DNA from 3 places in the Bradyrhizobium sp. AUGA SZCCT0431 genome. Region 2 is predicted to be linked to each of the others. Evidence: predicted binding sites of a transcription regulator. Region 2 holds the regulator's gene; each other region holds the start of a gene.

Region 1 (7,151 bases), on a different contig from region 2:
CTGCGCGCATCAACAACTGCTCGTAGACCATGAACACGCCGGGATTTCGCCGCCGCCATGCGGTCTCGCCGTTGCTGTTGGGATCGGCCAGCGACAGGCCGTCGGCGGAGAACCGCTGATCGGGGAACGACTTCATGTGATACCAGCCGCCGCCGGTGATCGTCCCGGGCAGCCGGCTTTCACCAAGCTGAACCCTGTATTTGAGCTGCGCGATCCACCACGGCGGATCGCTGACGCGAAACAACAGCCCGTGCGGATTCTTGATCTGCGGGTCTTCCGGCCCTGGTGGAGCCGAGTCGCCGTTAAACAGCGCGAAGTACGCCGTGAGCCGGTCCGAGAGTTCGGCTTTCACCCTGATGCCCATCACCGAGAGTGGTGGCGACGGCCCGCCGCTCGGCAAATTGATGCCGGCATGGCCCGGCCAGCCCAGCGCCGAATTGACGAAGATGTCGTCATAGGAACTGTCGATGAATTCGATGTCGGACGCCTGCTGTCCGACACGGACGGCGAGCTTGCCGCCGAGCAGCTTCTGCTCGACCCAGAATTCGTAAAGCCGCGTGGCCGGCAACGCCTCGATGCCGCTCACTAGCATCAGATTGCCGATATAGCTGCGCGACAGCCCGTCGCCGTGGATCTGGAACATGTTGGCGTGGAAGCTGGCACCGGTCCAACCCGCCACCTTTTCCAAATCGATCGTGGTGCCCAAATCGAGACGGCCGGTGTAGATCGCCCCCGTCCGCATGCCGCCGGAAATATTGGCGAGCCCTTCCCCGATATAGACCAGGCTGAACTGATAGCCGGCATCGGCCAATAATTCCCGTGTGTCTTTTTTCGCTGCTGGAGTCGTGTCGGCATACGCGAGCGGTGCGAGCACAAGACAGGCCGCCGTCGCAAGCAAGGTAACGGCGCGGGAAAGAACGCTGTACATGGTATCGATACCGTCGCCGACTGCTTTATTTGAAGAAGCCTGAGCGGCGCATGGCGAGATAGGCCGCACCGGCGACGCCAACCATGATCGCCGCCGCCCACAAAAATCCGGTTTCGGTGTCGGTGAGCGGCAGGCCCTTGGTGTTCATGCCGAAGATACCTGTCACCAGTGTCGGCGGCAGCAGCATCGTCGTGACGATGGACAGCGTATGGAGGTGCCGGTTGCTTTCCTCCTCCATCTTGAAATGAATTTCTTCCTCCAGGAGGCGGCTGCGCTCGCGCAGTTCGACGATGTCGTGGTCGAGACCATCGAGCCGCTGCGCCAGTTTTCCGGCCTGAAGCCGCAGCGCCGGGCTGAGGTGTTCAACGCTCTTCTGCTCGAGCCGGTGGAACAGCACGCGCAAGCCCGCCAGCTGCCGGTGCAACCGCACGCAGGTTCGCCGCGACCGGCCGAGCGCTGCGCGCATTTCCGATCTTGTCTCGCCTGCGAGAATCCGTTCCTCGATATTGTCGATTGCGGTGCCGATCTTGTCGGCCATGCGGTCCATGGTATCGGCGACCTCGTCGACGATCTTCTCCAGCAATGCGGCGACGGTATCGACGCGATGACCACTCTCCAGCACGCGGCGGGTGGCATCGACGGCGCAAAGCGCCTGATGCCGGCCACTGATCAGGAGCCGTTCGGTCATCGCGAAGCGAAGAAATCCGGTTTCTTCGGTCGCGGTGTCGATGGCGCGAACGAGATCGGAGAACACCCCGTAGACGCAATGGTCCGAGATGTGGAGTTGCTGATAATTGTCTTTCGACAGCAACAGCTCGCGTGCCGGTAGGGGCACGTCCGCACCCGCCAGCCATGACCGCGCCCGCGCGTCAGTCAGATTGAAGTGCAGCCACAGCCGGCCATCATGGCTGAATTCGATCGGCACGTTGATCGGCAGCGGCTCGGCGCTGCCATCGCTGTGCAGACGAAACGCCCACACCAGTCCCGGGATCGCCGAAGCGGCATCGGCTATCGGCATGCCCACACCTATTGCAGGCTCGGCCAAAGTATCCATCGAAGACATCAGCAGCCCCCGCCAAACCCTGCGCAGCGGCCATAGGAGAACTCAGCCGCAGCGGCCCTCATGCATGCCAGGCGATTCAAGTGCGTTTTTGTTACAGTTTGATGTCACCGAAGAGAGCGCTCTCGCCGCCTACTCCGCGGCGAGACCGGTTACCGCCGCCTGGTCGGCTTCCTTGTTGTAGTCGTGAACCACGCGGCCGAACGGCAACGTCAGATCGGCGAGGAAATGATGGGCGCCGACCACCCGGCGCACCGGAAAATCCGCCACCGGCGCGTTGACGTGCGGCACCAGATGCAACCGCCCCGGCCCGATCCATGAGCCCTTGACGACGATGTCGGTGAGGTTGATCGCAACAAGCTGGCAGATTTCGAGCCGGCCATCGACGCCCGGGATCATCTTGAGATTGATCTGCGTCTTCGACAGCGTGGCGCGCGTGATTTCGCCGTTGCCGGCCATGCTTTCGTGCTTGTAGCCCATGGTGCCCATCGCCACGAGCTGACCGGCATATTCCAGCGTGCCGGTGAAGGTGTCCTTGACGATTTCGAGCTTGGGGTGGGCGTACTTCTTCGGAAAGCCCCAGATTTCGCGCCCCGCTGCGATTGGCGGATCGTCGTCGAGATACATCTGCGAGACGAAATTGACTTCCTCGCCATGCAGGCACGCCGGGATCACAAGCCCGGATTCGGTGTAGCTGCCGAACCCGGAACTGTCCGGCATCTTGATCCATTCATAGTGCACGATCGGCTGATCGACCGGCTCCAGCGGCTCGGGCAGGCCGGCGCGGATCAGTTCGGGATCGGTCTCATAGGTGATGACGAGAAATTCGCGGTTGACGAAACGATACGGACCGGCGGGATAGCTTGGCCCTGCGGCCGGCATCGACGGAAACTTGAGCAAGTCTTCCCTGCGCATTGCAATCCCCTGCTGAAAATCGTCCTGCCGATTGCTAGCGGCCGAAATTGACAGGGATGTGAGGGATTTCCTTCAGCGTCATGACCGCAAATTTCGATCTCCATTTTTCGAACACGCCAATGTTTCAGGCGCGGGCAAAAGCGCGAGGCGGCAAAAGCCGATCGTTGCATTTGTCATCATCGCGTCACCAGTGCGCGGAATTGTCGGGGCAGTTTTGGAGTAATGAATATGGACGCGCGAACCCCACATCTCGAACAGACCATTCATGCGCGCGGCTGGCGGCCGAAGCGCTGCGACCGCGTTGCGCTGGTGCTGCAGGGCGGCGGTGCGCTCGGCGCCTATCAGGCTGGCGTCTATCAGGCCCTGCACGAGGCCCATATCGAGCCGGACTGGGTCTGCGGCGTGTCGATCGGCGCGATCAATTCGGCGATCATCGCCGGCAACCCGCCCGAGCGCCGGCTCGAACGCCTGCAGATTTTCTGGGACCGCATCACCAGCCGCAAGATCTGGCACTACACGCCGGACGGCGACATCTATCGCAAGGCGCGGAATTTCGCGAGCTCGTTCATGACGACGACGCTGGGCCAGCCCGGCTTCTTCACGCCGCATATGACCAATCCGTGGCTCAGCGCCACCGGCGCTCGGACGGCGACGAGCTATTACGACACCGAGCCGCTGCGCCAGACGCTGCTCGAGCTCGTCGATTTCGACATGATCAACGACAAGCGAATCCGGTTTGCGGTCGGCGCGGTCAACGTGCTGTCAGGCAATTTCATCTATTTCGACAACGCCGACGACGAGATCATTCCCGAGCACATCATGGCGAGCGGCGCGCTGCCGCCTGCCCTGCCGATGGTCAAGGTCGGCACCGACCATTTCTGGGATGGCGGCATTGTCTCGAACACGCCGCTGCAGCATCTCCTGGACCAGGAAGACAGCCTCAATTCGCTGGTGTTCCAGGTCGACCTGTTCAGCGCGCGCGGAGCCTTGCCGCGCGACATCCAGGACGTGATGGCCCGGCACAAGGACATCATGTATTCCTCGCGCACGCGCCACAACACCGACGTCTACCGCAAGACGCACAACCTGAAAGCGCGTCTGCACAAGGCGCTGTCACGAATTCCCGACGATCAGCTGTCCGACGAAGAGCGTCAGATCAAGTCGAGCATCGGCAATCTGCCCGAGATCGCCATCCTGCAACTGATCTACCAGCAGAAGGCCTATGAGGGCGACGCCAAGGACCACGAATTCTCGGGCACCTCGATGCGCGAGCACTGGATGAGCGGCCACGAGGACACCAAGCGCACGCTCAAGCGCCGCGACTGGATCCGGATGCCCGACGAAGGCATGGGCATCGTGATCCATGATGTGCATCGGGAGAACGAGACGTAGGCGGCGTCTCACTCAGCCGTCATTGCGAGCGAAGCGAAGCAATCCATCGCGCCGCGGAGGAACCATGGATTGCTTCGTCCGCTTTGCTCCTCGCAATGACGAGAAACTACGGCCTGATCGCCATGTTCGTCGCCGGCCCCGTCGTGAGGACCCGTTCAGCCAGCCGCGCGAATTCGCACAGTAGCGAGCGCGTCTTGCGGGGATCGATCACTTCCTCGACCCAGAATTTTTCGGCCGAGCGGAACGGCGAGCGAAGCTTGTTGAGGCGGTCCTCGATCTCTTTCAGTTTCGCGGCCGGGTCTTCCGCGGCATCGATGTCGGCGCGATAGGCGGCTTCGATGCCTCCCTCGAGCGGCAGCGAGCCCCAATAGGCCGACGGCCAGGCGTAACGCATCGAATAGCGGTTGGCCGGCTGGTGCACGACGCCGGCGACACCAAATGCGTTGCGCACGATGATGGTGCACCAGGGCACGGTGCTCTGGTTGACGGCGGCCATCGCGCGCACGCCGTGACGGATGGTCGCCGACTTCTCGGCCTCGAGCCCGATCATGAAGCCCGGGCAATCCATCAGATAGACCACCGGCAGATGGAAGGTTTCGGCGAAGTCGACCCAGCGCACCACCTTCTGGCAGGCTTCCGCGGTCCACGATCCACCGTAGTGGAAGGGATCGCTTGCGAGCAGCAGCACCGCGCGGCCTTCGAGGCGCGCGAGGCCGGTGATGATCGGGCGGCCGAAATTGGCGTTGACCTCGAAAAACGAGCCCTTGTCGACGACAGCGTCGATGATCGGGCGCATCTTGTAGACCTGACGACGATTGCGCGGCACCGCCTTCATCAGTGCTTCCTCGGCGCGCTCCGGATCGTCGGTGCAGGGCGTGGCCGGCGGCAGTTCGTAGACCGATGACGGCAAATAGGACAGGAAGCGCCGGGCGCGCTCGAACGCCTCTTCCTCGGTATCGACGGCATCGTCCACACCGCCCGCGCGGGTCTGGATGTCGGCGCCGCCCAGTTCCTGTTTGGTCAGGTCCTGACCGAGACGCTTCACGACCGGCGGACCCGCGACGAACATCGCCGAATTCCTGGTCATGACAGAATAATGGCTCGCCGCCAGCCGCGCCGCGCCGAGGCCTGCAACCGAGCCGAGGCCGAGCGCCACCACCGGCACGCGCGCCATGTTCGCCGTCGTGAACCAGTACCAGCGCGTGCCGCCGACGCCGCCCGGCAGATTGGCGGCCCCTCGCGTCTCGATCGTCTTCACCGAGCCGCCGCCGCCCGAGCCTTCGATCACGCGGATGATCGGCAGCCGGAAATCATGCGCCATCTCTTCGGCCATCAACGGCTTGGCGGAGATCGAGGCGTCGGCCGAGCCTCCGCGCACGGTGAAATCGTCGCCAACGACGACCACCGAACGGCCTTCGACCTTGGCCCGGCCGAACACGCAGTTCGCGGGCGTCAGGTGCTTGAGTTCGCTGTTCTCGTCATATTCGGCGATGCCGGAGATGGCGCCGATTTCGTGGAAGGACTTCTGGTCAACGATCCTGTCGATGCGCTCCCGAACGGTGAGCCGGCCCTGGTCGTGCTGACGCTTGACCTTGTCAACGCCTCCCATCTCGCGCGCGAACGCTTCGCGCCGGGCGAGGTCGTCGAGTTCCGGCTTCCAGTTCATTCGTATCCTCCGCCTTGATGATTTTATTATTGTTATGCAATGACACCGGAAGCGCTTTTCTTTCCAGCCGGTTGGTGAAGATGTCGCCGTCGGCGCCTTCGAGCAGACCGCCGAGCGCAGCCCCCAGTTCGACCATCACCGGCGCCACGTCGCGGTGCACCCGCTTTTCATCGAACATCGCGGACAGCAGACCGATCGTCGCGACGACGTAGGTTTGGTATTGCGGCGACCACAGCGGCACGGCGCAACCGTTGATGTGCGGGCTCCAGGTGCCGCAGGCCACGACATAGCCGTGTTCGCGCAGATGACGGCGATTGTCCTCGATGCGCGACTTCAGCATCCGCGCGCTATCCGGCATCTCGCGCTCCATTTCCACGATCAGCGCATCGCCGACATCGTCGTCGAGCGCCGCGGTGTAGGCGTGCCCCGCCGCCGTGCTAGCCATCGCAATACGGCTACCGGTGGTCTCGTGCAGGCCGAGCGCATTCGCGGCGCGGGCGAACTCGAGATAGACCAGCTGAAAGCGATCGGGAATCACGAAGCCGACGGTGCCCGGCAATTGCTCGGCGACATCCTGCAACCGCAACCGGATCAGGTTGCGCAGCTGCAGTCCCTTCATCATCGAAGTGCTCATCGCTACCGCGCTCGGGCCGATGCGGTACTTCTGGTCGCGCGGCAGATAGACCAGCTGACCCATCCGCGTCAGCGTGTGCGTCAACCGCGACACGGTCGATCGCGGCAGGCCGCAGCGATTGGAAATTTCGAGATTGCCGAGTCGGGCTTCGTGACCCTCGAAGCAGCGCAGGACATCGAAGGCCCGCGACACCACCTGGATCACATCGCCCTCGCCCGCCAGATCGCTGGCGAGCATTCCCTGTTTGCTAAGCCGTTCCGAGCGTCTTCCCATATGTCGGCTCCATTCCGTCCTGCGGAATAAAATTCCACTTGCAGATCAAGCTACCTCAGGCAATCTGCAGCCACAACAAAAAGCCGTTCGCGGGACGAAATTGTCACGTCACACGGTCCCGGAGGGTGGCATGCCAGAGATCAAGATTGTGACTGAAGTCGCCGGACGCGTGTGCGCGCTGGCTGCCGAAGCCGGAGCTGATATCGGTGACGGCGACGAGATTGCATTCGTCGAAGCGATGAAAATGGAAATCCCGGTAACCTCGACAATTGCCGGGAAAATC
Region 2 (7,151 bases):
CCAAACCCCCGGCAGGGGCTTAAACCCTAGCGATTTCAATCGCTTGAGACTGTCATCCAACTGTCATTGAACCTTCGTAAAAGCTCTATTGACCGCACCTAAACGGATGCGGCGTGAGCGCGATCGGGCGTTAACAGGCGCTTCGCTCACCAGATGGAGACCAACCCATGAATTTCATCAAGACAATCGTCGCGGCAGGCCTCGTCGCCGCCTCGACCTCGGCGTTCGCGGCCGATATCACCGGCGCCGGCGCCACCTTCCCGTTCCCGCTCTATTCCAAGTGGGCCGATTCCTACAAGAAAGAGACCGGCAACGGTCTGAACTACCAGTCGATCGGTTCCGGCGCCGGTATCAAGCAGATCATCGCGAAGACCGTGACCTTCGGCGCCAGCGACATGCCGCTCAAGTCGGAGCAGCTCGACAAGGAAGGCATGATCCAGTGGCCGCAGGCGATGGGCGCCCTGGTGCCGGTCGTCAACCTCGAAGGCATCAAGCCGGGCGAACTGGTATTCACCGGCGAATTGCTGGGCGACATCTATCTCGGCAAGGTCAAGAAGTGGGACGATCCCGCGATTGCCAAGCTCAATCCGAAGCTGAAGCTGCCCAGCGACGCCATCACCGTGGTCCGCCGCTCCGACGGTTCGGGCACCACCTTCCTCTGGACCGACTACCTCTCGAAAACCAATGCCGAGTGGAAGACCAAGGTAGGGGCCGGTACGGCGGTTGAATGGCCGACAGGCGTTGGCGCCAAGGGCAACGAAGGTGTGGCAGGCAATGTCGGCCAGACCAAGAACTCGATCGGTTATGTCGAATACGCCTACGCCAAGCAGAACAAGCTGACCCATGCCGGAGTGATCAACAAGGCGGGCAAGACCGTGCAGCCCACCATTGGGGCATTCCAGGCCGCAGCAGCCAATGCCGACTGGGCCGGCGCCAAGAACTACTACGTGATCCTCACCGACCAGGCCGGCGAAGCTTCATGGCCGATCACCGGCGCGACCTTCATCCTGATGCACAAGGACGCCACCGACAAGGCGGCTGCCAAGGAAGCCATCAAGTTCTTCACCTGGGCCTTCGCAAAGGGCGACAAGATGGCTGAAGAACTCGACTACATTCCGATGCCGGACTCGGTGGTCAAGATGATCGAAAAGACCTGGACCGCCGAGATCAAGAGCTGAGCCGAGAACAAAGATCTGGGCCGCGTTCCGGCCCGGCGAACAACGGGAGCGTGCTCCCACTCTACCCAACCCGGTCTCTCCGGGTTGGGTCTTTCCCTCCGGGCTGGAGGGCGAATACAGGGCGGTCCGGCTACCAGGAAATCTGGTGGCAATGTCCGGTGCAAAACCGGCGCCGGAACCAGGGCAGTTGGGCTATACAGTACAGGGGATTGGCGTGGCAGACATGGCGGTTCAGAGCGACATAATGGAAGCTGCCGGACCTTACGATCGCGCCAAAGCTCTCAGCGCTTTCAAGTTTGGCGACGTGACATTTTACTGGATCACGCGCGCCTGCGCGATCTCGGTCCTGCTCATCCTCGGCGGCATCATCGTCTCGCTGATCGCGGGCGCCTGGCCGGCGATCAGGGAATATGGCTTCTCCTTCCTGTTCACCTCGCGCTGGGCGCCATCCAACGATCCGCCGGTGCTCGGCGCACTCGGGCCGATCTATGGCACGCTGGTCACCTCGGTGATCGCGATGACGATCGCGATCCCAGTCGGGCTCGGCATCGCGATCTTCCTCACCGAGCTTTGTCCGCAGTGGCTGCGTCGCCCGATCGGCATTGCCGTGGAATTGCTCGCCGGCATCCCCTCGATCATCTACGGCATGTGGGGGTTCTTCGTGCTGGGCCCGTTCATGGCCGACAGTTTTCAGCCGTTTGTGATCAAGGTGTTCGATGGCGTCCCGATTCTCGGCACCATCTTCGCTGGTCCGCCGTCTTATCTCAGCCTGTTCAACGCGTCGCTGATCCTTGCGATCATGGTGCTGCCGTTCATCACCGCGATTTCGGTCGACGTGTTCAAGACGGTGCCGCCGGTGCTCAAGGAAGCCGCCTACGGCGTCGGCTGCACCACCTGGGAAGTCGTCCGCAACGTCGTGATCCCCTATACAAAGGTCGGCGTGATCGGCGGCATCATGCTGGCGCTCGGCCGCGCGCTTGGCGAGACCATGGCGGTGACGTTTATCATCGGCAACGCCTTCAAGATCACGGGCTCGGTGTTTTCTCCGGGCACTACGATCTCGGCGGCGATCGCATCCGAATTCGCCGAGAGCGACGGCTTGCACCAATCCGGCCTGATCCTGCTGGGGCTGCTATTGTTCGTGCTGACGTTCTTCGTCCTGGCGGCCGCGCGGATAATGCTGATGCGGCTGGAAAAGAAGGCGGGGAATTAAGATCATGAACCCGATTTATACCCGTCGCCGCCGCGTCGACATCGTCGTCAAGGTCCTGTGCCTCGGCGCCGCGGTTTTTGGCGTCACCTGGCTGGGGCTGATCCTGTTTACCTTGTTCTTTAACGGCCTCGCCGGGATCAATCTCGCGGTCTTCACGCAGAATACCCCTCCACCGGGATCAACCGACGGCGGATTGCTGAACGCGATTGTCGGCTCGATCATCATGACCGTGATCGGCGTCGGCATCGGCGCGCCGCTCGGCCTGTTCGCCGGCACATACCTTGCCGAATACGGCAGGAACGACAAGCTGACCTCGGTGATCCGTTTCATCAACGACATCCTGCTCAGCGCGCCCTCGATCATCATCGGCCTGTTCGTCTATGGCGCGATCGTGGTGCCGATGGGCGGCTTCTCGGCCTTTGCCGGCTGTCTGGCGCTTGCCGTGATCGTGATCCCCGTGGTGGTGCGCACGACCGAGGACATGTTGCTGCTGGTGCCCAATCCGTTGCGCGAGGCCGCGTCCGCGCTCGGCCTGCCGCGCTCGCTGGTGATCAAGCGCATCGCCTACCGCGCCGCGCGCGCCGGCCTCATCACCGGTGTACTGCTCGCCACCGCCCGCGTCGCCGGCGAAACCGCGCCGCTGCTGTTCACCGCGCTGTCGAACCAGTTCTTCAGCCTCGACCTCACCAAGACGATGGCGAACCTGCCGGTCACCATCAACAACTTCGTCCAAAGCCCCTACGAATACTGGAAGCAGCTCGCCTGGAGCGGGGCGCTGCTCATCACCCTGACCGTACTTGCCCTGAATATTGGCGCGCGCATCCTTGGCGCCGAGAGGACAGCAAAATGAACGATCTTTCCGTATCCGTGAGTGCTGCGAACGGACCTGTTCCGCAGGTCGCCTTGCCCGACGCGCCGCCGAAAGTGACCGCGCGCGGCCTGAATTTCTACTATGGCGAGCACCATGCGCTGAAGAACATCAACCTCACGCTCGGCACCCACCGCGTCACCGCCTTCATCGGGCCGTCCGGCTGCGGCAAGTCCACGCTGCTGCGGATCTTCAACCGGATGTATGACCTCTATCCGGGCCAGAAGGCGACCGGGCAATTGATGCTCGACCAGACCAACATCCTCGACCCCAAGCTCGATCTCAATCTGCTGCGGGCCCGGGTCGGCATGGTGTTCCAGAAGCCGACGCCGTTTCCGATGACGATCTACGAAAACATCGCCTTCGGCATCCGCCTCTATGAGAAGATCTCGAAATCCGAGATGGACGGCCGCGTCGAAAAGGCGTTGCGTGGTGGTGCGCTGTGGAACGAGGTCAAGGACAAGCTGAATGCATCGGGCCTCAGCCTGTCCGGCGGCCAGCAGCAGCGGCTCTGCATCGCGCGCACCGTGGCGGTGCGCCCTGAAGTGATCCTGTTCGACGAGCCCTGCTCGGCGCTGGACCCGATTTCGACCGCCAAGGTCGAGGAACTGATCCAGGAATTGTCGGAGGACTACACCATCGCCATCGTGACCCATAACATGCAGCAGGCGGCGCGCGTCTCGGACAAGACCGCCTTCATGTATCTCGGTGAACTGGTCGAATTCGACGACACCAACAAGATTTTCACCTCGCCGAGCGATCGACGCACCCAGGATTACATTACCGGCCGGTTCGGCTAAGCGCACATCGCGAGGAGAAGACAATGGCTTCAGAACATACCGCGAAGGCGTTCGACAGCGATCTTCAGGAATTGACCCGCCTGGTCGCCGAAATGGGCGGCCTTGCCGAACGCATGATCACCGAATCCGTCGATGCCCTGATCCGGCGCGATGTTGCGCTCGGAAAACGCGTCGTCGCCTCCGACGCCGAGATCGACCGCCTGCAGCACCTCATCGAGGAACGCGCGGTGCTGACGATTGCGCGCCGCCAGCCGATGGCCATCGACCTGCGCGAGATCGTCGGCGCCATGCGGGTGGCCACCGATCTGGAGCGGATCGGCGACCTCGCCAAGAACATGGGCAAGCGCGTCGCGGCGCTGGAGAACGATTTCCAGCCGCTGAAACTGATCCGCGGTCTCGAACACATGACCGATCTGGTGCAGTCGCAGGTCAAGTCCGTGCTCGACGCCTACGCGTCGCACGATCTGCCGGCGGCGATGGCGGTCTGGAAGGGCGACGAGGAAGTCGACGCCATCTGCACCTCGCTGTTCCGCGAACTCCTGACCTACATGATGGAAGATCCGCGCAACATCTCGTTCTGCATCCATCTGATGTTCTGCGCCAAGAACATCGAACGGATCGGCGACCACGCCACCAACATCGCCGAGACCGTGTTCTACATGATCGAAGGCCAGCAAATCCTCGACAAGCGCCCGAAGGGCGACATGACGAATTTTGCCACGACGGTGCCAGGAAACTAGAAGCGGAACCAGTAGCGGAACGGACAACCGAACGAGAGACGTTTTTCGCGTATCGACAGCGCGTCAAAACACAAGAGGCTGACATAGATGAACGCACGCATTCTGGTGGTTGAAGACGAGGAAGCGCTCACCACGCTTCTGCGCTACAACCTCGATGCCGAAGGCTATGAGGTCGAAACCGTCGCCCGCGGTGACGACGCCGATACAAGGCTGAAGGAGCGGGTGCCAGACCTGATCGTGCTGGACTGGATGCTGCCGGGCCTGTCCGGCATCGAACTGTGCCGCCGCTTGCGGGCGCGGCCGGAGACCAAGGCGCTGCCGATCATCATGCTGACCGCGCGCGGCGAGGAAAGCGAACGGGTGCGGGGGCTGGCGACCGGCGCCGACGACTACATCGTAAAACCCTTTTCGGTGCCGGAGCTGCTGGCGCGGGTGAAGGGCCTGTTGCGGCGGGCGAGCCCGGAGCGGCTGGCCACCGTGCTGACCTATGGCGATATCGAGCTCGACCGCGAGAAACGCCGCGTCGCGCGCTCGGGCCGTCCGATCGATCTCGGGCCGACCGAATATCGCCTGCTGGAGTTTTTCCTGGAACATCCCGGCCGCGTGTTCAGCCGCGAGCAACTGCTCGATAGCGTCTGGGGCCGCGACATCTATATCGACGAGCGTACCGTCGACGTGCATATCGGCCGCCTGCGCAAACTGCTCAATCCCGGCCGCGAACAGGACCCGATCCGCACCGTGCGCGGCGCCGGCTACGCGCTGGATGACCGGTTTGCGAAGGTGGAGTAGGCGCGGCGTAAACAGGTTTGCGTCGTCCCGGCGAAGGCCGGGACCCATAACCACAAATATTGATTGCTTTAAAAAGGCTGGAGCTCCAGCCAGGCATAACCACTGCTATCGGTGGTTATGGGTCCCGGCCTTCGCCGGGACGACATCAGTGAGCGTGCCCTTACCTGGTCGGCTTCGGCGCCGGGCGGCGGCGATCGGAGGCCGGCTGATAGGCGATGCGCGAGTGATGTGCGCAATAGGGCAGGCTGGTGAGCGCCTTGCCGCCGCAGAAAAAGAATTCCGAGCTGGAGGGATCGCCGATCGGCCAGTGGCAGGTGGCCTCGTTCAATTCGAGCAGCGTCAACCGCTGGCTCATCGGCACCACATTGTCGTAGGCGACCGGATCCGGCTCCATCTCCACCTCGAAGGCGTGGGCCAGCGCGGTGTTGCCGCGCGACACCGGGCGCGCCACCCGCATCATCTGCTGGGCGGGGCGCGCCTTGCGCTGACGCGGCGCGGCCGAGGAGGGGCTCTTGGCACGGCCGGAAAGACCCAGCCGGTGCACTTTGCCGATCACTGCATTTCGCGTCACATTTCCGAGTTCCGCGGCGATCTGGCTGGCGGAAAGTCCGCCCTCCCAGAGCTTTTTAAGCTGCTCGACGCGCTCGTCGGACCAGGTCAATACCGTCATCGCATTCTTCCCTTCGCACAGAGCCGGCCAATCCGGGGGCAGCGCTGGCGATGCCAATTCTCAAAAATCCCAGCGGGCAGAATCCCTTAGCCCTCGCCGGGCGCAAAAAGCCGCCCGAACGTTTACGCCTCACAAAATGGACTCTAGGGGTCAGTACTTCCGCACGAGATGTCGTACCCGACAGCCCAGACGCTACAATATGGCGGGACTCTGGCGCAAGAGTCCGCGTCCGTGCGTCCACATGTTCCGGTATTTATGCATTGCAATTGGAGTTTTCCACGGCACCGGAATGCTACGGATTGCTTTATCTTGCACCGCAGGAAAGCGGTTCGAGCATGATCCGGAAAAGTGGACGCCGGTTTTCCCTCGGGACAAGCGCAAAGCGCTTGCCCGGAGATCATGCTCAAAACAAGAGGATTTCGGCGTGTTGACACGGTCCAAAGCCCGCATAGAATGCCTGCCACGTGCCGCCCCGAAAAGGCGGCACGTTTTGTTTTCGCAAGACCGGCTGTGCCGCGTTCGCGCCAATGCACGCTATGTGGCCGGTCTCTAACCGTCAGTGATAGCCATGACCAACAGCGCCCCGTCGCATCTGCTTCCCGTATTCGCGAGAGTCGATCTCGGTTTCGAACGCGGCGAAGGCGCGTGGCTGATCTCGACGTCCGGCGAGCGCTATCTCGACTTCACCTCGGGTGTGGCGGTGAATGCGCTCGGCCATTGCCATCCGCATCTGGTCGCGGCCTTGCAGGAGCAGGCCACCAAACTCTGGCACATGTCGAACCTGTTCAGGAGCCCGGACGGCGACAAGCTTGCAGCAAGGTTGTGCGAGCAGAGCTTTGCCGATCTGGTGTTCTTCTGTAATTCCGGCGCGGAAGCGATGGAATGCGCGATCA
Region 3 (7,151 bases), on a different contig from region 2:
CCGTCAGCGGTGGCATGGATGCCACCAAGCCATTGGTGCGCGCCGCCCCGGCGGCCAGGGTAGCAGAAGCAGCTTCGGAACGTGAGCGTGCCGACGAACAGCAGGCCTCAGCCGAAGTCAGCGGTTTCCAGGTGGTGTTCAAAATTCCCGGCCGTGTCAGCCTCGGCGCGAGCGAGGGGGCCAAAAGCCTGCGCGTCTCCAGCGCGATCATCGCGCCCGATCTTGCGGTCCGCGCCGTACCGGTGCTGGACCCGACCGCGTTCCTCGAAGCCAGCTTCAAGCAGACCGAGGACGCGCCATTGCTGCCCGGCCGTGTCTCGATCTATCGCGACGGGGTGTTCGTCGGTCGCGGCCAGATGGCCGCCGCAGGCAAGGACGAAACGGTGCGGCTCGGCTTCGGCGCCGACGACAAGATCAAGATCGAGCGCACGACAATCAAGCGCAACGAGGGTTCGGCCGGCCTGATCGTGACGACGTCGAAGACCGATGAGCGCTCGTTCAAGACCACCATCCGCAACGGCCACGACTTCCCGATCAGAGTCGCGATCGAGGATCAACTGCCGGTCAGCGAGAACGAGGACATCCAGGTCGAAATGCTGTCGTCCTCGACGCCGCCGACCACGACCAACCTGCGCGACAAGCGCGGCGTGCTGGAATGGGCGTTCGAGGCCAAGGCCGGCGAAGTCCGCGATATCGGCTTTGCGTGGCGCGTGCGCTGGCCCAAGGACAAGGGCATCGTGATGACCCCGGCCGGCTGACCGGCTGAGTTTAGTCACGGGGCCGCGGGGTGCTGACCTGCATCCCGCGGCCTTGCTGTCACTACAGACTTCCTCTCTGATGTCTGCATCAGCGCAAGCCCAAGGACCGCCGAACAGGTCCGCAGACAGGGAGAAACTGCCAATGCCCTACGAACACATTCTCGTCGATGATCCCCGTCCGCGGGTCCGGCGCGTCACGCTCAATCGCCCGGAGAAGCGGAATGCGCTGAACAACCGCCTGCGGGCGGAAGTGTTCGAGGTGCTGGAGCAGGCCGACCGCGATCCTGATATCTCGATCTCGATTGTTCGCGGCGCTGGTCCCTGTTTTTCCGCAGGGTATGATCTGTCGGCGGATAACCGCGTCGACCAGCCCTATCACTCGGCCGCAGGCCCCGGCCAATGGTCGCGGCACGTCGTCGAGGGCTGGTTCGGGATTTGGGATCTTGCAAAACCCGTGGTGGCGCAGGTGCACGGCTATTGCCTTGCCGGCGGCACGGAGCTCGCGACCGCCTGCGATATCGTCTACGTCGCCGACGATGCGCAGATCGGTTATCCGCCGGTGCGGCTGATGAGTCCGCCCGACATGCAGTATCACCCCTGGCTGGTCGGCATGCGCCGCGCCATGGAGCTGATGTTGACCGGCGACGCGATGTCCGGCCGCGAGGCCGCCGAATGGGGCTTTGCGACGCGGTCGTTTCCGCTAGAAGAGCTCGACGCGCGCACGCTGGATTTCGCCGAGCGCGCCGCCAAAGTGCCGATTGAGTTGCAGCAGCTCAACAAGCGCTCGGTGCACCGCGCGATGGAGATCATGGGCGCCCGCGCCGCGATGCGCGCCGGCACCGAGATCCAGGCGCTGGCGTTCACGACGGAGGCCAGCCGCAACTACATGTCGACATTCCGCCGCGACGGTGGAAGCGTGAAATCACAGCTCGACCAGCGCGACGCGACGTTCGGGGATTACCGGACGCGGAAGGAGTAACCGCGCGAGTGCAGTGACTAGATCCCCACCGTCATTGCGAGCCAACGGGTCGCGCGAATGCGCGCCCGATGACAGGCTCCGCGAAGCAATCCATCTCCCTGCGCGGGGATAGATGGATTGCTTCGTCGCTTCGCTCCCTTGCGCAAACGCTTCGCGTTTGTCGCAGGCAATGACGGCCGATAGGGTGGAGGCCTTTACTTCGCCTTCAAGAACTCGCCGACTTCCAGCAGCACGAACTCGTTGTCGTCGGCCTTGTTCGGATCGCGGCTCGAGGAGAACGGCAGGTTGTTGTCGTTGCCGACGATGATATGCGTGTCGTCGACGCGGTCGACGTTCTCGATGGTGAAGAACGGGAACGTCAGCACGCCGTCATTGAGCGGCTTCTTTGCTTTCTTGTCGGGATCGCGGATCTTCATCAGGTCGATATAGGCGACCTTGCGCACCGGCTTGCTGGCGTTGGCGTCTGATAGTTCGACCTTGTAGACGCGCTTGAATTTTGCGAGGTCCGGGAAGCAGTTTTCGCCGCGGGTGCCTTGCGGGCAGGCCTTGTCCGCGGTGCCTTCGCCATTGTCGCGCTCGATGATCAGGCCGGAGGACGCGTCGATCATGTTGAAGTCGCCGATCGCGTGGCCGTTGGCCTCGAACACATAGTGCCAGTAGCGCCCGGTGAATTTTTCCGCCGCGACGTCGAATTCGAGAATCCGCGCGGCTTCCTTGCCGTCGACCTTTTCCCAATCTTTTTTCTCGGCATCCCACAGCGGGCCTTCCAGCAGGCCGTAGAGGAACTTGCCGTCCTTCGATCCGCCAAAGCCTTCATAACCCTTGGAGCGGCGCAGGTTGACAGTGGTGTAGCTGGCTCCGGGCGCGCCCGGCGACTGCACCGACCAGTGATCGGGCGAACGCACCGGCTTGCCGTCGGCGGTGGTGTCGAACACGGCGAGCACCTTGCCGGTCTTGTCGGCTTTCAGGATGTAGGGGCCGAATTCATCGCCGATCCAGAAGGTGTCGCCGATGATCTGGAAACCTTCGGTGTCGAAGTCGGCGCCGGTGAGGTAGCGCTTGGCGGTGGCTTCGTGGACGATGCGGAAGGGTACCTTCTTGTCGGGATCATGCAGGAAGACGGTTTCCTGGCGGTCGATCTTGCCGGTCGCCCAGTCGATCTTGTGGCGGTTCAGGTACAGCATCGAGTCGGCGGAGTTATAGCGCGAGCCCATGCCGTTGTCGGTGAGCACCCAGAACGAACCGTCTGCCATCACCTTGATGCCGGAATGGCCCTGCAGCGGCTGGCCCTTGAAGGGCAGCGCGACGCCGGTCGGGCGCTCATAGGATTTTCCCATCACGCTGCCAACGGCATCCACGCGGCGACCGGTGGTGTATTTGCCTGACGTCTTGAGATCATCAGGCGCGTCGGCGGGGGCCTCGACAAAGGATTGGGCGGGGAGGATGGCGTGGCCCTTCAGCGTGGCGGGAAACTCGCCTTCGCCTTGCGCAAACGCGGCACCTGTAGCCAGAAAGACGGAGGCGACGGAACAGAGCAGTGACATGCGCATGGTAATATCTCCTGTGAGAAGCGATGCCGTGTTCTCGGAGGACCTTGCAACAGCCACCTGACAGTTTTGTGAAACGCCGGTGATGCTGTTGGATAAAGTTGCGGCCTTACGCCGCCCGCGCGAACGAGGATCCTTGGGCGGCTAGCGGGTCGCGACCGGTCGCATGGTTTGCGGCAGCAGGAACGGCACGCCATGGTCGGTATATTCGACCGTGACATCCACCTCGAAGATGCGGCGGATGGTTTCGGCCGTGATGGCGTCGGTGCGGCCGCCGTCGATCGCCAGCCTGCCGCGGTGCAGCAGCACGATCCGGTCGGCGAAACGCATCGCCAGGTTGAGGTCGTGCAGCACCGCGATCACAGCCGTGCCATTGCGCGCGCGCAGCTTGGCTGTTTCCACCAGGTCGATCTGGTGGCGCATGTCGAGGCTCGAGGTCGGCTCATCCAGCAGCAGCAATCCCGGCCCGTGCTGCGCCTCGCCGCGGGCGAGTTGCACCAGCACGCGGGCAAAATGCGCGCGCTGCTGTTCGCCGCCGGACAAGGTCGGCAATTGCCGGTGGCTGAAGCGCTCCAGCCCGACCTCGTGCAGCGCCGTCTCGACCAGCCTTTGCGCGGCGGCGCGGCTGTTGTCGCCGGCGCCCATCGCCACGATCTCTTCGACCGTGAACGGGAAGGTGACGGTGACGTGCTGCGACAGCATGGCGCGATGCTGGGCCAATTGGCGCGGTCTGTAGGCATCGATGTCGCGCCCTTTGAGTTCGACATGGCCGCGGGTCGGGCGGAGGTCACCGGACAGCATCCGCACCAGCGTCGACTTGCCGGCGCCGTTGGGCCCGACGATCGCGACCATCTCGCCGGCAGCGACGCGAAGATCGATGGCGTCGACCAGGGTCGCGTCGCCGATCCGCAGCGAGACCGACCGCGCTTCGAGGATCGGGTTCATAGTCCGACCAGCCCGCGCTGGCGCAGCAGCATGGCAAGGAAGAACGGCGCGCCGACCGCCGCGGTCAGGATACCGATCGGCATTTCGGCAGGCGCCACGATGGTGCGCGCCAGCGTATCGGCGCCGACCAGCAGGATCGCACCTGATAATACCGAGGCCGGCAGCAGCAGCCGGTGCGCCGGCCCGATCACCAGCCGCAGCAGATGCGGTACCACGATGCCGACAAATCCGACCACGCCGCAGATCGACACGGCAACGCCGGTCATCGCCGACACCAGCACGATCGAAATCCGCTTCAGGCGCTCGACGTCGACGCCGCTGTGAAACGCCTCGGCCTCGCCGAGCACCAGCACGTCGAGCCCGCGGCCAATCCACAGGCAGGCGATCAGGGCGAACAGCAGCACCGGCGCCAGCGTGGCGACCTTGGGCCAGGTCGCGCCGCTCAGCGATCCCAGCAGCCAGAAGGTGATGTCGCGCAACTGGCGATCCTCGGCGATGAACACCAGAAGCCCGATGCCGGCATTGGCGATCGCGGCGATCGCCAGCCCCGCCAGCAGGAAGATCGCAATTGAGGTCCGGCCCGAACGGCTGGCGATGCCGTAGAGCACGGTGGTGGTCGCCAGCGAGCCGAAGAAGGCCGCGAGCGGCAGCAACTGGTTCTGCATGAAGCGCAGGCTTTCGCCGAGATGGCTGTCGGTGAACACGATCGCGCTGGCCGCCGCAAACGCGCCGCCGCTGGAGACGCCGACGAGGGCAGGATCGGCCAGCGGATTTCGAAACAGCCCCTGCATGATGGCGCCGGACGCGGCGAGCAGGCCGCCAACCATCGCCGCCGCCGCGATCCGCGGAATCCGGATCGACCACAGCACGAGCTGATCGCGTACCGCCAGCGGATGCGGCGAGGAATCCGTCCACAGGCCGAGAGCAGCCGGAAGCCGCGACAAGGGAATTCCCGCAGCGCCCATCGTGAGTGCGATCAGCGCCGCACCGGCGAGCGCCAGCAGCAACCCAACCAGCGTCAGCATGGCGGCGGGCCGCAGCGCGGTGCCGCTGCGACGTTGTTTCGCGCCGTCCGTCTCGGCCGGCGCCGCCGCGGTCATTGCCGGCAATTTGCCGTCAGCACGGCCGGCGTGAACTTCTCTGCCTGCGGCGCTAGCGCCGGATAAAGCTTGACCGAGAGGTCGCGCGCGGCGGCGGCGGTGCGTGGGCCGAAGCCGAGCAGATAGAGGCCTTCCATCGAGATGAAGGCCTTGTTCGCCACCACAGGCGTCATCGCGAAGGCCGGATGGACGTAGACCGCTTCGGCTTCCAGCGAATCCTTGCTGCGCTGGATCGAGAGCACCACGTCGGGCCTGGCGGCGACGATCGCCTCGTCATTGATGATCTTGTAGCCCTCATAGCTGTCGATCGCATTGACGCCGCCGGCCAGCGCGATGATTTCATTCGCCGCAGTCTTCTGGCCGGCCGCCATGGCGCGGCCGTTGAGCAGCGACATCACGAACATCACGCGCACGGGTTTTGTCACTTTGGCGCGCAGCGCACGCAGTTGCGCCAGGTCGCCGGATACCGCCGCGGTCAGGCATTCGGCGCGCGCGTCGGCGCCCATGGCGCGGCCGACCAGCTTGATCTTGTCGAGCAGGCCCTGTTCGGAAAAGATTTCGGGCACCAGCACCAGCGGCACCTTCGCCGCCTCCAGCACGTCCATGGTTTCCTTCGGCCCCGATCCCTGCACGGCGAGCACGAGTGAAGGGTTGAGCCCGAGCACGCCCTCGGCCGAGAGCTGGCGCATATAGCCGACATTGGGCTTGTCGCGCAGCGCCGACGTCGGATAGAGGCTGGTCGCGTCGACGCCGGCCAGCCGGTCCTCAAAGCCGAGCGCGTAGAGGATCTCGGTGATGGCACCGCCGATCGAAACGATCCGCGCCGGATCCGAAATCGTGACGTCGCGGTTGCGCGCGTCATGCACCGTAATGCCCGCCGCCAGCGCGGCGCCGCCAATGGCGAAGGCGCAGGTCGTGGCGAGCAGAGCGAGTGTGCGGGAAATTGTCATCCAGGGATCACTTGCAGGCATCACTTGGTCAGGATCAGCTTGTTTTGCGACGTCAGCCGCAAGCGGTAATTCTCTTCGCCGTGCGCAATGATGATCTCGCGTTCGGTTGCAAACAGCTCGCGGCTGTCGAGCCGGTTGCCGCTCATGACCACCGATCGCCCCGCAACAGGGGGATTCCCTGCTTTCCCGGTGGCGTCTCCGAGTTTGTCTCCGGAAGGTGCGGCCATCTAATTCTGTTGTGCCCCAAAGAAGTTCTTATGATCCAACCTTGTATAGTTGGGCCGAAGCGCAATCCAACCGCGGCAATTTACAATAGATATAAAGTGCGCCCTGCGGTCATTGACCGCCCCGACGCCACCGCTTAACCAAATGTGACAGAATGCGGGCGGGGGAGCCTGCGTTCGAAAAGTGGTAGCCAGCAAGCAGCTCGCACGTCGCGCAGCGCCCGCCAGCCAGACCCAAGAAATTCGATAACAGGTTGGGGTTGTTATGGCTGACGGGGCTAGGTATCCGCGCGCCCTTCTTTTGGGCGCGTCGGTGGTGTCATTTGCGTTGCTGATGGTCGATGCCGCGGTTGCGCAGACCGCGGACACGCAGGAGACCGGTCGTCCGTCGGAACGGAAAAAACAGGCCAAGCGCAAATCCGCCAAGCCGCAAGCGGAACAGCAGGCCGCCGCGCCGGTGTTGAATGCGTACGCGCAGGTCGGCCGCGCACCGGTGCAGTCGCTCGACACCATCACGGTTGCGGCATCGAAGACCGAAGAGCGCGCGATCGACGCGCTGGCGCCGGTCAGCGTCGTGACGCTCGAACAGATCCAGGGGCGTCAGGCCTCTACGGTCGGCGATCTCCTCTACAACATCCCCGGCGTCTG

What was found. Region 2 encodes PhoB, which activates phosphate uptake and scavenging genes when phosphate is short. Its sites were predicted from a motif close to TGTCATNNANCTGTCAT; they were not measured.
Region 1: the regulator PhoB is predicted to act here: its motif matches at 3,075-3,091, upstream of JQ567_RS06075 (acetoacetate decarboxylase).
Region 3: the regulator PhoB is predicted to act here: its motif matches at 3,345-3,361, upstream of JQ567_RS16065 (esterase-like activity of phytase family protein).

The regions. Positions count from the first base shown of each region.
Region 1 covers NZ_JAFCLR010000005.1:49,344-56,494, forward strand. Annotated here, with positions in the region: gene JQ567_RS06065 (carbohydrate porin) at 1-928, opposite strand, end outside; gene JQ567_RS06070 (transporter) at 954-1,973, opposite strand; gene JQ567_RS06075 (acetoacetate decarboxylase) at 2,121-2,903, opposite strand; gene JQ567_RS06080 (patatin-like phospholipase family protein) at 3,132-4,295, shown strand; gene JQ567_RS06085 (acyl-CoA carboxylase subunit beta) at 4,402-5,961, opposite strand; gene JQ567_RS06090 (IclR family transcriptional regulator) at 5,891-6,868, opposite strand; gene JQ567_RS06095 (acetyl-CoA carboxylase biotin carboxyl carrier protein subunit) at 6,999-7,151, shown strand, end outside.
Region 2 covers NZ_JAFCLR010000008.1:143,841-150,991, forward strand. Annotated here, with positions in the region: gene JQ567_RS09805 (ATP-binding protein) at 1-23, shown strand, start outside; gene pstS (phosphate ABC transporter substrate-binding protein PstS) at 168-1,178, shown strand; gene pstC (phosphate ABC transporter permease subunit PstC) at 1,393-2,391, shown strand; gene pstA (phosphate ABC transporter permease PstA) at 2,396-3,241, shown strand; gene pstB (phosphate ABC transporter ATP-binding protein PstB) at 3,238-4,059, shown strand; gene phoU (phosphate signaling complex protein PhoU) at 4,083-4,799, shown strand; gene phoB (phosphate regulon transcriptional regulator PhoB) at 4,887-5,588, shown strand; gene JQ567_RS09840 (GcrA family cell cycle regulator) at 5,749-6,258, opposite strand; gene JQ567_RS09845 (aspartate aminotransferase family protein) at 6,827-7,151, shown strand, end outside.
Region 3 covers NZ_JAFCLR010000014.1:142,305-149,455, forward strand. Annotated here, with positions in the region: gene JQ567_RS16055 (mucoidy inhibitor MuiA family protein) at 1-758, shown strand, start outside; gene JQ567_RS16060 (enoyl-CoA hydratase-related protein) at 901-1,737, shown strand; gene JQ567_RS16065 (esterase-like activity of phytase family protein) at 1,932-3,287, opposite strand; gene JQ567_RS16070 (heme ABC transporter ATP-binding protein) at 3,429-4,229, opposite strand; gene JQ567_RS16075 (iron ABC transporter permease) at 4,226-5,329, opposite strand; gene JQ567_RS16080 (hemin ABC transporter substrate-binding protein) at 5,326-6,279, opposite strand; gene JQ567_RS38175 (hemin uptake protein HemP) at 6,300-6,506, opposite strand; gene JQ567_RS16090 (TonB-dependent hemoglobin/transferrin/lactoferrin family receptor) at 6,769-7,151, shown strand, end outside.